Regions from separate parts of the Streptomyces sp. PsTaAH-124 genome, predicted to be linked through region 1. Evidence: riboswitches for the same ligand, from Rfam matches in the RefSeq annotation. Region 1 holds a riboswitch; each other region holds the start of a gene.
The links. Region 1 has a riboswitch for cyclic di-AMP ahead of B086_RS0113455 (transglycosylase family protein). Riboswitches for the same ligand answer to the same signal wherever they lie in the genome.
Positions count from the first base shown of each region.

Region 2: another riboswitch for cyclic di-AMP. It lies ahead of B086_RS0120430 (transglycosylase SLT domain-containing protein); the one in region 1 lies ahead of B086_RS0113455 (transglycosylase family protein).
Region 3: another riboswitch for cyclic di-AMP. It lies ahead of B086_RS0110775 (M23 family metallopeptidase); the one in region 1 lies ahead of B086_RS0113455 (transglycosylase family protein).

Region 1 is NZ_KB892166.1:132,362-136,624, forward strand. It holds gene B086_RS0113445 (cytochrome P450 family protein) at 1-123, shown strand, start outside; gene B086_RS0113450 (transglycosylase family protein) at 290-1,507, shown strand; cyclic di-AMP (ydaO/yuaA leader) riboswitch at 1,690-1,855, shown strand; gene B086_RS0113455 (transglycosylase family protein) at 1,860-2,603, shown strand; gene eno (phosphopyruvate hydratase) at 2,870-4,150, shown strand.
Region 2 is NZ_KB892173.1:132,028-136,290, forward strand. It holds gene fahA (fumarylacetoacetase) at 1-187, opposite strand, end outside; gene B086_RS0120425 (HAD-IIB family hydrolase) at 387-1,199, shown strand; gene B086_RS0120430 (transglycosylase SLT domain-containing protein) at 1,233-1,721, opposite strand; cyclic di-AMP (ydaO/yuaA leader) riboswitch at 1,726-1,944, opposite strand; gene B086_RS0120435 (polyprenyl synthetase family protein) at 2,589-3,599, shown strand; gene B086_RS0120440 (LolA family protein) at 4,033-4,263, shown strand, end outside.
Region 3 is NZ_KB892163.1:241,530-245,792, reverse strand. It holds gene B086_RS0110780 (aldo/keto reductase) at 1-641, opposite strand, end outside; gene B086_RS0110775 (M23 family metallopeptidase) at 807-1,886, opposite strand; cyclic di-AMP (ydaO/yuaA leader) riboswitch at 1,898-2,055, opposite strand; tRNA gene B086_RS0110770 (tRNA-Met) at 2,445-2,518, opposite strand; gene B086_RS0110765 (dihydrofolate reductase family protein) at 2,565-3,767, opposite strand; gene B086_RS0110760 (mannosyltransferase family protein) at 3,920-4,263, opposite strand, start outside.

The DNA of each region.
Region 1 (4,263 bases):
CCGGTCGGCTTCACCCCCGTCCCGGTTCCCGCCTCTGCCCCCGCCCCCGGGCCGGCCCCCGCCCCCGGGCCGGCCCCCGCCCCCGGGACGACCACCGGGAACGGCCCCGTTCCCGGGCGCTGACGGCGGTGAACATGACGCGTGTTCAACTATGTGATGTTGATGTGATCTGCGCGGCATGAACTTGTGACAAGTGATCGTCACCCGATACTTTCACCCATCAGCGTGACGCCGGGGCCCTCCCGTCCCGCCGCCGCGCCGTCACTGCCGTCGTGCGAAAGGTCTCCAGATGCTCTCCGGGAACGGTCGTCACCGTCGCCCCCGCCAGGCTCCGGCCCTCCTCGTCGCCGCCGGAGTGACCGGCTCGGCCATCGCCATCCCGCTGGTCGCCGCGTCCGGCGCCAGCGCCGCCGACGGCACCACCTGGGACAAGGTGGCGCAGTGCGAGACCGGCGGCTCCTGGAGCGCCGACAACGGCCACGGCTACTACGGCGGCCTGATGCTCACCCAGGACGACTGGGAGGCGTACGGCGGCCTCTCCTACGCGGCCAGCGCCGACCAGGCCAGCCGCTCCCAGCAGATAGCCGTGGCCGAGAAGATCCTCGCCGACAAGGGGCCCGGCGCCTGGCACACCTGCGGGCTGCTGGCCGGGCTCACCAAGAGTTCCGGTACGGCCGACGTCGACACGGGCGTGGGCGGCGACTCCTCGGCGTCCGGCGCGGACGGATCCACCTCGTCGGACAAGGACGGCAAGGGCGACAAGGGAGATAAGGGGAGCAAGGGAGACAAGGACGACAAGGGCTCCACCTCGTCCGGAACCTCCGGTTCCACGGGCAAGGGCGGCGACTCCGGCGGCTCCGACGCGTCCGGGAAGCCTCGTACGGGCGAGGGCGGTCTGTCCGACTCGCCCCAGGACGCCGACAACTCATCCGGTTCGTCCGGCTCTTCGCCGGACACCACCCAAACGCCCGGATCCTCGCACGGGACCGATGCGTCGCACGGCGCCACCACCGGACCGTCCGGCGGCCCTTCCTCGCCCGCGACGACGGGCGGTCCGGCCGGGTCCGGCACCTCTCACGGCACCGGCACGCCCGATGCCACCTCGTCCACGGGCACCCGCACCGGCACCGGGGACCAGGATCGTGACAACTCCGGCGATGCGGACAACTACGTCCAGGACGTCGGCTCTTCGGCGCTCGTCGACACCGGCGCGCTCGGCTCCGGCGGCCGCCACCGCGGCGGCAGCGCCGACGAGGGCGCGACGGACGGCGCCGCGGACGCCACGGGCGGGCGGCACGCCTCCCGGGGCGGCGGCGCGCACGCCTCGTCCGCCGACTCCTACACCGTGCGCACCGGCGACTCGCTCACGTCCATCGCCGACTCCTTCGGCCTGCACGGCGGGTGGCACACGCTCTATGACGCCAACAAGGGCGCCATCGGGGCCGACCCGGACCACATCGTCGCCGGTCAGAGCCTGGATGTCCCCACCGAAAACGCCCAAAAGTAGCGGGAGTTCGCGTCATACTTCGCCTTGTATGTCCTATTCGGTGAAAGTGTGGGATGAGTCTCAGAAGCCCTGATCGTCTTTGAAATCCGGCGGATCACCTGTCTACGGTCATGACCGCTCGCCACCGCGAGCCCCGGCTGCCGCAACGCCGAATCCTGCCAGCGGCCGTACGGGAACAGTCGTCGCGTCAAGCGCCGCAGGCAGGAGCGGGGGACCCAAGGTAAGTGCCGCGCCGGGCAGTTGACCGGAGCGGCTGGGGGTGAAGCCGTGCCTCTCGGAAGGCACGGCCGGGCAACTCAACCGGCCCGAACCCGACAGCTCACCTCGCAGGCGTCGGTGAGGGGATCCTTCCATGCTGTTTTCCGGCAAGGGCAAGCACCGTCGTCCGTCCAAGGCCACTCGCGCCATCGCACTCGCCGGTGTCACCGGCGTCGCCGTCGCCGGCCCGCTGATGGCGGCCGGCAACGCCTCCGCCGCCACCGCCTCCGAGTGGGACGCGGTCGCCCAGTGCGAGTCCGGCGGCAACTGGTCGATCAACACCGGCAACGGCTTCTACGGCGGCGTCCAGTTCACCAACTCCACCTGGGCCGCCTTCGGTGGCACCGCCTACGCCCCGCGCGCCGACCTGGCCAGCAAGTCCCAGCAGATCGCCATCGCCGAGAAGGTCCTCGCGGGCCAGGGCAAGGGCGCCTGGCCGGTGTGCGGCAAGGGCCTGTCCGGCGCCGCGTACTCGGGCGGCAGCTCCTCGTCGTCCTCCTCTTCCTCGTCCTCCTCGTCTTCTTCCTCCTCTTCGTCGTCGTCCTCCTCTTCGTCGTCCTCGTCGAAGAAGAGCAGCACCACGACCCGCTCCACCGAGCAGCAGGCCGCGGGCCGCTCCGCCGACCGCCCGGCGCCGAAGAAGACCGTCACCACCCCCACCGGCAAGAAGGTGAAGAAGGGCGACGGCGAGTACAAGGTGACCGTCGGCGACTCGCTCAGCTCCATCGCCGCCGCCCACCACGTCCAGGGCGGCTGGGAGAAGCTCTTCCAGCTGAACAAGGACATCGTCGACGACGCCGACCTCATCTACCCGGGCCAGCAGCTGCACCTGAAGTAAGGCGCGGCGGCCACCGCCCCACCCCCCCCGTCCCCACGGGCTCCCCGCCCCGGCGCGTTCTCCCCCGTACGCGCCGGGGCGGGGGCATTTCACCTTCCGTTCGGACCCCCGTTCCCGTCTTCTTTGTTCCGTGCTGAAACAATGTGTACGGTCACTCTGTCCACGGGACGGTCGGTCGGCCGGTCGGCGGCCCGGGACGGTTAGGCTCTAGTCGCACGGCTCACAAGCCCCGCACTTTCAGCGTCACATCCACGAAGGAGATGCTCGTGCCGTCCATCGACGTCGTCGTAGCCCGGGAAATCCTGGACTCCCGAGGCAACCCCACGGTCGAGGTCGAGGTCGGCCTCGACGACGGCAGCACGGGTCGTGCCGCCGTCCCCTCCGGCGCCTCCACGGGCGCCTTCGAGGCCATCGAGCTGCGTGACGGTGACCCCAACCGTTACCAGGGCAAGGGTGTCGAGAAGGCCGTCCTCGCCGTCATCGAGCAGATCGGCCCGGAGCTCGTCGGCTACGACGCCACCGAGCAGCGCCTGATCGACCAGGCCATGTTCGACCTGGACGCCACCGACAACAAGGGCTCGCTCGGCGCCAACGCCATCCTCGGCGTCTCCCTCGCCGTCGCGCACGCCGCCTCCGAGGCGTCCGACCTCCCGCTCTTCCGCTACCTGGGCGGCCCCAACGCGCACCTGCTCCCGGTGCCGATGATGAACATCCTGAACGGCGGCTCGCACGCCGACTCCAACGTGGACATCCAGGAGTTCATGATCGCCCCGATCGGCGCGGAGTCCTTCTCCGAGGCCCTGCGCTGGGGCGCCGAGGTCTACCACACCCTCAAGAAGGTCCTGAAGAACAAGGGTCTGGCCACCGGTCTGGGCGACGAGGGCGGCTTCGCCCCGAACCTGGGCTCCAACCGCGAGGCCCTGGACCTGATCCTGGAAGCGGTCAAGGAAGCCGGCTACACCCCCGGCGAGCAGATCGCCCTCGCGCTCGACGTCGCCGCCTCCGAGTTCTACAAGGACGGCAAGTACCTCTTCGAGGGCAAGGAGCGCTCCGCCGCCGAGATGACGGAGTACTACGAGGAGCTGGTCGCGGCCTACCCGCTGGTCTCCCTCGAGGACCCGCTGTTCGAGGACGACTGGGCCGGCTGGAAGGTCCTCACCGACCGCCTCGGCGAGAAGGTCCAGATCGTCGGTGACGACCTGTTCGTCACCAACCCCGAGCGCCTGGCCCGCGGCATCGAGGAGGGCAGCGCCAACGCCCTGCTGGTGAAGGTGAACCAGATCGGTTCGCTCACCGAGACCCTGGACGCCGTCGAGCTGGCCCAGCGCAACGGCTTCAAGTGCATGATGTCGCACCGCTCCGGCGAGACCGAGGACGTCACCATCGCCGACCTCGCCGTCGCCACCAACTGCGGCCAGATCAAGACCGGCGCCCCGGCCCGCTCCGAGCGCGTCGCCAAGTACAACCAGCTGCTGCGCATCGAGGAGATCCTCGACGACGCCGCGGTGTACGCCGGCCGCAGCGCGTTCCCGCGCTTCAAGGGCTGAGCCGCGCGCCGGCCGAGCCCGTAAAAAGGTGAGGCCGAGCCAGTCGTCCGTACGTCCCCGCACCCGGTCCCGTACCGTGTCCGGGGACGTACGCACGTGTGAGCGGGCATGGA
Region 2 (4,263 bases), on a different contig from region 1:
GGGTCGGCCGCGCGAGCAGGGCGGCGTACGGGGAACCGAGTGCCAGCGCCGCCGCACCCGCGTCGAGGACGTGGTCGCCGAGCCGGACGCCCACGGTCCGCTCCTGCGATCCGGCGCGCGAGAAGACACCGTAGGGAAGGTTGTGCGGACCGAAGGGGTCGCCCTCGGGGACCTCGAAGGGGGGCATCGGGTACTGCCTCTCTTTCGTGTGCCGGTGTTCCATGGGGGACATGGGTGTCTGGCCACACGTTCATGTGGTCGCGCCACACGTTACGGGGGAGGCAGCTGTCTTGGGCAGTGTCCGAGGGGGTCCCCGGACGACACGGCGGAGGGGCGTCGTCCGGTTTCCGCCCGTCACCCGCCTGGCGGATCCGTATTCTCTGATCATGCCCGCATCCGCTGCCCCCGCGTACGCCCTCATCGCCACCGACCTGGACGGCACGCTGCTGCGCGGCGACGACTCCGTGTCCGGGCGGACCCGCGCCGCGCTCGGCCGGGCGGCGGCGGCCGGTGCCCGGCACCTCGTCGTCACCGGACGGCCGGCGCCGCGGGTCCGCCCGCTGCTGAGGTCCCTCGGCGGCACCGGGCTCGCGGTGTGCGGCCAGGGCGCCCAGCTCTACGACGCCGGGGCCGACCGCATGCTGTGGTCGGTCACGCTCGACCGGGAGACGGCCGAGACCGCGCTCGGCAAGATCGAGGCGGAGGTGGGGGAGGTGTACGCGGCGGTCGACCAGGACGGCGTGGACGGCCGCACGCTCATCGAGCCGGGGTACCGCATGCCGCACCCGACGCTGCCCGCCGAGCGGGTCGGGCGGCGCGAGGAGCTGTGGCGCGCGCCCATCAGCAAGGTGCTGCTGCGCCATCCCCGGCTGTCCGACGACGAACTGGCGGCGGCGGCCCGCGGCGCGGTCGGCCCGCTCGCCTCGGTGACCATGTCGGGCCCGGGGACCGTCGAGCTCCAGCCCTGCGGCATCACCAAGGCGACCGGTCTCGCGCTGGCCGCGGCGCGGCTGGGGCTCGGCCCCGGGGACGCCCTCGCCTTCGGCGACATGCCGAACGACATCCCCATGTTCCGGTGGGCGGCCCGGGGGGTGGCGATGGCGGGTGCCCACCCGGAGCTGAAGGCGGTCGCCGACGAGGTCACCACGTCGAACGAGGACGACGGCGTCGCCGTCGTCCTCGATCGTCTGTTCGTCTGAGCCCGCCGCGTGCCGGTGGCACGCGGCTGCCCGTCAGTACGCGCTGTTGACGTTGTCGATGGAGCCGTAGCGCGCGGCGGCGTAGTTGCACGCGGCCGTGATGTTGGCGACCGGGTCGTAGATGTCGAACGACGTGCCGGCCACGTGGTAGGCGTTGAAGGTCGGCTGGATGACCTGGAGCAGGCCCTTGGAGGGGATGCCCGCGGCGGCGTTGGAGTCCCAGTTGTTGATGGCCAGCGGGTTGCCGGACGACTCGCGCATCACATTGCGGTGGATGCCGTTGTAGGTGCCGGGGATGCCCTTCTGGGCCATGACCGCGAGCGACTCGCGGATCCAGCCGTCCAGGTTGTTCGGGTAGGCGACCGTGCTCGCCGTGGTGGCGGTGGCGGCGGTCGGGGTGGCCGCAGAGGCGCCGGACGCCCCGATCAGCGGCAGGGCGAGGATCGCGGCACCGGTGCCGGAGACGGCGAGGGTGCGGACGAGACGAGCGGCGCGGGAGCGGCTGGGACGACGTGCAGACATGGGGATTTCCTCTCCGTCGCCTGCGAGGTGAGCTGTCGGGTTCGGGCGGGGAGGTGCCCGGCCGGCTCCTTGGAGCACGGCTTCACCCCGAGCCGTTCCGGCGCGGCGTACGACGTAGGACGTACGGCGCTCCGGCCCGGCGACTTACCTGGGTCCCCCGCTCCTGCCATGAGCTGTCGGTGGGTGGTCATCGAGCGCTGGCAGGATTCGGCGTCCGCTCGACTGGCCCGGAACGTATGCGAGAGCACATGTCCCGAACAAGTACCTGACGCATACATCGTCCTAGTTGACCTTGATCCAGGGCATTTTGGCCGCTTGATCCTTTGCGATTGCCAAGGGTCAACTCGCTTGCGGGGGACGGGGAGCGGGGGGTCGGCGGGCCGTGGCGGGGGGTGAGGGTGCGCGTGATGCAGCTCACGGAATAATCCGGCCAGGAGCATTTGCCCCCAAGGGGAATTGAAATACTAATAAGGGTAAATCGGACTCGTAAGGCTGGAAGTGACGGGCATCACGGTCGGTGAGGCCCTGGCCCTGTTCGTACGTACGTGGGCACGGGCGGCGTGTAGGGGGAGAGTGGGCGCGGTGGGGGGAGTGAGGGGGGAGGCTGGGGGAGGTGGAGCCGGGGGAGGGGGGAAGGTGGAAGGGGGGCGGGGTGGCGAGGGAGAGGCAGGAAAGAGCAAGTCGATAAATATCTGTTCATACGTGGTGATCGAAAACATATCGGTCGTGATCCGATACCACCTGGCCTGTATCGGTGGGCGCTATCGGTGATCGAAACGTGACCGGATACGCTGACTTGAGTGATGGCAGCGACCTATCGACAAACCGTGTAAGCGCCAGCAGACACCAGCAGACAGGAGACCCCTCGTGACCGTCGTCGGGCCGTTCGGGCTGAGCGTGCGGGACCAGGCTCTCGAAGCCGATGTCCAGGCCGGATTGGCGGCTGTCGAGGAAGGGCTGCTCGAAGCCACCAAGAGCGAGGTCCCGTTCATCACGGAGGCCGCCCAGCACCTCGTCAAGGCGGGCGGCAAGCGGTTCCGGCCGCTGGTCGTGATGCTCGCGGCCCAGTTCGGCGACCCCGACGCGCCGGGGATCGTGCCCTCGGCCGTGGTCGTGGAGCTGACCCACCTGGCCACGCTCTACCACGACGACGTGATGGACGAGGCCGCCGTGCGGCGCGGGGTGGCCAGCGCCAACACCCGCTGGAACAACGCGGTCGCGGTCCTCACCGGCGACTTCCTCTTCGCCCGCGCCTCCCAGATCCTCGCGGACCTCGGCCCGGAGGCCGTCCGGGTCCAGGCGCTCGCGTTCGAACGGCTCGTCACCGGGCAGATCCTGGAGACCGCCGGGCCGCAGGACGGCCGGGACCCGGTCGACCACTACCTGGACGTGCTGGGCGGCAAGACCGGTTCGCTGGTGGCCGTCTCGTGCCGGTTCGGCGCGATGATGTCCGGCGCCGACGAGAGGGTCGTGGACGTGCTGACGCAGTACGGGGAGCGGCTCGGCGTCGCCTTCCAGCTCGCGGACGACGTGCTCGACATCGCCTCCGACTCCCGGGAGTCCGGCAAGACCCCCGGCACCGATCTGCGTGAGGGCGTCGCCACGCTGCCGGTGCTGCGGCTGCGCGAGCGCGCCGCCCGGCTGGGGCTCGCCGAGGACATCGCGCTGTGCGAACTGCTCGACTCCGACCTGAGCGACGACGCCCGGCACGCCGAGGCGCTGACCGCGCTGCGCGCCCATCCCGCGCTCGAACAGGCCCGGCGGGACAGTGTCCGCTACGCCGAGGAGGCGCGGGCCGCGCTGGCCCCGCTGAAGGAGTGCGGCGCCAAGGTGGCCCTGCTCCAGCTGTGCGACGCGGTGGTCCACCGGGTCGGCTAGTGCACCGGTTCGGCTGGTCCACCGAGTCGGCTGGTGCACCGGTTCGGCTAGTACGCCGAGTCGGCTGGTGCGCCGAGTCGGCCAGGCCCGCCTCCCCGGATCGGGCCCCGGTCGGCCGGGCCCGACGTGCCTCTTCCCGCCGGTTCTCTCCACCCCCCGGTCCCGCCTCTCCACCCGGCCGGACCCGGTCCCGGCGGGGGTTCCGGCCGGCTTCTCCACCCCGACCCCTACGGGGTGGTGGAGAAGCCGCCCTCGTGTGTCATACCGCAGGCGTACACGGAGTTGGCTCCGCGGTCTGACGCTTCGTCGCGGCCGATTTGGTCAGATGGAAGCACGGACCACACCACTCCTCACCGATTCGGGTGAGAATGGCGGCTTGGGGTGGGAGCAGTGCACACGGGCAGCCGCCGCCGACGACGGAGGTAAGGCACACATGGCACCGTACGAATCCGACGACACCAGGGACACCCCGGAGGCCGGCGACCGCGCCTCGGCGCGCCGCAAGGCCGCCCGCTACGGCGTCCCGGTCGCGGTGGTGGGGGTGGCGGCGGCGACCATCGGGCTCGTCCCGGCACTCGCCGACTCCGGTGACCCCGACCTGCCGAAGATCACCGCACAGCAACTCATCGAGAAGATCGCCAAGTCGGACGTCGAGCGCCTGTCC
Region 3 (4,263 bases), on a different contig from region 1:
GCCAGCGCGTAGTACGGCACCGCCGCCAGGCCCGCCCGCTCGGCGAGGTCCCGCAGAGCGCCCTCGTAGGTGTCCCGGGAGACCAGGTTGTAGTGCGGCTGGAGCGCGACGTAGCAGGCCAGACCCTCGCGTTCGGAGAAGTCCAGGGACTCCTTCAGGCGCTCGGCGGAGATGTTGGAGGCGGCGATGTACCGCACCTTGCCCGCCCGCACCAGTTCGTCCAGGGCGCCGATGATCTCCTCGACGGGCACCTCGGGCCGGTCGAAGTGCGTGTAGTACAGGTCGATGTGGTCGGTGCCCAGCCGCTTGAGGGAGGCGTCGGCCGCGGCCTTGATATTGGCGGCGGACAGGCCCTGGAAGTCGGGGTGCTGGCTGACCTTGGTGGCGACGACGACGTCGGAGCGGTTGCCGCGCTCCTTGATCCACTTGCCGATGATCGTCTCGGACTCGCCGCCCCGGTGGCCCTCCACCCAGGCCGAGTAGGAGTCGGCGGTGTCCAGGAAGTTGCCGCCGGCCGCCGTGTAGGCGTCCAGGACGGCGAAGGACCGCTCCTGGTCGGCGGTCCAGCCGAAGACGTTGCCGCCGAGGGCGAGCGGGAAGACCTCGAGGTCGGACGAGCCCAGCTTGTGCAGAGAAGTCATGTGATCCATCAACGCCCCCGGCGGAGCAGCCCATTCCGCGCCCCGCCGGTCCCGGGCGCAAAGCTTGCGCAAACCACCCGGACGGCTGGCGACGCGCCCGCAGCCATGCCCCCCCCCCGGCCCGGGGGATCAAGGGATCGGGGGATCAGGCGGACGGACAGGGCATCAGGGGGTGAGGCCCTTGGCCTGGAGCCAGGCCATCGGGTCGATGCCGGACGCCTGACCGCCCGGGTGGACCTCCAGGTGCAGATGCGGACCGGTGACGTTGCCGGTGGCGCCGACCCGGCCGATGACCTCGCCGGTGGCGACCTTCTGCCCGGCGCTCACGCTGATCGACGACTGGTGGCAGAACCACAGCTCGGTGCCGTCGTCCAGGGTGAGGATCGTGCGGTAGCCGTAGGCACCCGCCCAGCCGGCCTCGGTGACGGTGCCGCTGTGGATCGCCTTGATCAGGGTGCCGGTGGGCGCGGCGAAGTCGAGGCCGGTGTGGTGCCCGGAGGACCACATGGAGCCGGCCTGGCCGAAGGTGGAGGTGATCGTGTACGAGGAGGTCGGCAGCGTGTACTGCTTGGCCAGCTCCGCCAGCCGCGCCGCCTCGGCCTTCTTCCGGGCCTCCTCCTCCGCCTTCTTCTTCTCGGCGGCGGCCTTGGCCTCGGCCTCCTGCTTCGCCTCGGCGGCGGCCTCGTCCGCCTGCCGGGCGGCGCGCTGGACGGCGGCCTGCTCGGTGGCGGCCTCGGCCCTGGCCGCGACCTGGGCCTGCTGCTGCTCGGCCTGGGCCATGATCCGGTTGCGCAGCGCCTCGCCCGCGCCGGACGCGGCACGGGGAGCGGCCGTCGTCCCGGCCGGTGCGGCGGTGACGTCGCTGAGCGCGGTGGCGGAGCCCTCGTGGCGCTCCTTGGCGGAGCCGCCGTCGAAGAGGGAGCCCACGGAGGCGGGCAGCGCGTGCAGGTCCGGCACGTCGGGCAGCGAGATCGCGACCGGCGGCTTGCCGGTGTTGGCGCTGGCCATGCCGCCCGCGCCGACGGCCGCTATGACGCCCACGCCGAGCACGGTGGAGCTGCGGGCCAGCCCGCCGCCGCGCTGCTTGGCGACGCGGTGCCGGCCGCGCACGGGGCGGAGGGAGTCCTCGGTGGGGTTCCACTCCTCCACGGGGCCCTCGTCGGGGGTCCGGCCGCCGTAGCCGAAGGAATCGGTGCGCTGGCTCGGCATGAACGGGGCTTCTGGGGCAGGCCGGTTGGACGCCACGCGGGCGTGCTCCTTTCCTTCCGTCTCGCCTACCGGGTTAGCTGACGGGTTCGGAGCGGGAAGGTCTCCTACGCGCGTCAACCGGCCGTACACATACGGCGGATGATGCCCGATTCACCCCAAATTGGTGGTTCCCCGGTTCCCTTGCGGGATTCGGCGCGCGCGCACGGAGCCGCCTCTGATGACGGCTGGGACGACCGCGCTGCGTTATCGAACGTTAATAGACCCGGGCCTCCGATTCCAAGCCGCCCGCCTTGATCATTAAACCTTTTTGGCCAAGACGTACACCCCAGAGATGACGAAACCAGGGCGAGTTGACTGAACTTCAGGCCATTTCCGGCGCGCGACGACGGCGCGGACGCCCACGAGAGAAGTGATGGTGTGTCAGTTGTTATGCGGACGGGCACGGGCCGGTCACGCGAGGTGACATCGGCCAAGGGGCGACCGGGAGCCGGAATAGCGCAGAAGACCGCAGCAGAGAACCACGGAAGACCGCCGGAAGCCCGGAAAACACTCAGGGCCGGAATCCGTTTCCGGATTCCGGCCCTGAGTCTTCAGTAGCGGGGACAGGATTTGAACCTGCGACCTCTGGGTTATGAGCCCAGCGAGCTACCGAGCTGCTCCACCCCGCGTCGTTGAGATAACTGTACCTCACCTGCGGGGTGGATTGCACACGCGTTACGGCAGGTGCCGGTTCGGCTCCTTGGCCAGGGCCTCGAACTCCGGCAGCACCACGACGTCCGCGCCCTCTGCCGCCAGCACCCCGGAGCCGTCGGCGGACTCCACGAAGGTGTCCGGCTCCCGCCACGCCGTGACGACCCGCCGCACCCCCGCGTCCAGAATCAGCCGGGCGCACGGCCGCGGCCGGGAGGCGCGTCGGGCGCACGGTTCCAGGCTGCTGTACACCGTGGCCCCGGGCAGCCGCGGGTCCACCGGGTCGACCTTGGCGAGCGCGGCCTCCTCCGCGTGCACCACCGGGTCACCGGCCTCCCGCGAGTGGCCCCGGGCCAGCTCGGTGCCGTCCGCCGCGACCACCACCGCGCCCACGCTGAACGCCGTGCGCGAGGGCGGGCACTGCGCGGCCAGCTCGCAGGCGATCCGCAGCCAGTGCCGGTCGGCGGGCACGGCGCCGGTCCCGGTGCCGGGGGCCGTGGGCTCGTAGCGCATGAGGACGACGTCCCCGAGGGCCCGGGTCTCCAGCAGCCGCAGCCGTCCGGCCTGGTACGCGCCCGGCCCGAACAGGCGCGGCGCCGCCGGGTCCCCCACGATCAGCGGCGCGACCACGAGCTGGAGCTCGTCGGCGAGCTGCTGCCTCAGCAACTGGGTGTGCACCGTGCCGCCGCCCTCGACCATGAGCCGGCGCACCCCGCGCACGTCGTGCAGATGCTCCAGCAGGCGCCGCCAGTCGAGCGCCGCGCCCAGCGGGACTACGGAGACGGAGGCGGCGCCGGTGGCGGGGACGGGGGCGGTGGCGGGGGACGCGGCATCGGGATCCTCGGATCCGGGGGCCGTACCGACGCCCGCGCGGCGCAGCCGTTCGGCGCCCTCGTCGGTCGTGTAGACGGCCTTCTCGCCGCCCGTGTGCCAGAAGCGCGCCCGCGGGTCCAGCTCGCCGGTGGCGGTGACCGTGACCTTCAGCGGATGCTCCGCCCGGCCGGCGGCGACCCGGGCCGCGCGGCGCTCGGGCGCGTTGACCAGCAGGCGGGGGTTGTCGGCGCGCAGGGTGCCGGCGCCGACGAGGATGGCGTCGGAGGCGGCCCGCACCGCGTCGACCCGGTCGAAGTCGGCGGCGCCGGACAGCAGCAGGCGGTCGGGACCGGTGTCGTCCAGGCAGCCGTCCAGGGAGACGGCGGCGGACAGCAGGACATGGGGCAGGGGCATCGGGGCGCACTCTTTCTCGGAGGCGGACGGACTCGGAGGCGTGGGGGCGCTCGGTTTCTACCCGTCCATCCTCGCGGCCCCGTCCGGAACCTCACCGTCCGCCCCTGGGTCCGGGCGCGTACGTCCCCCGGCGGGGCACCGGCCCGGTGGCGTCACCCGGTCCAGTGTCCCGAGGTGAACGTCACCGCGAGCACCGCCGTCAGCGGCGCGACCACCCCGACGTACGCGTCCTTCACCCAGCGCCGCCGCAGGCTCCAGTGGGCCAGGCCGGTCCACAGCGGCCACCAGATCAGGGTGGCGCGGGGCACGGAGAGGTACCAGTAGGACGTGCCCAGGGCCCACAGGTTGAGGGCGATGAACACGGCCTCCGGCCAGCGGCGGCGGACCAGCAGCACGGCGAGCAGCAGCACCCCGACCGCCATGGCCGCCAGCTCCAGCTGGAACTCGACGGCGTACCCGGTGCTCTGGAGGTGGCCGAAGGCGTTGTGCCAGGTGT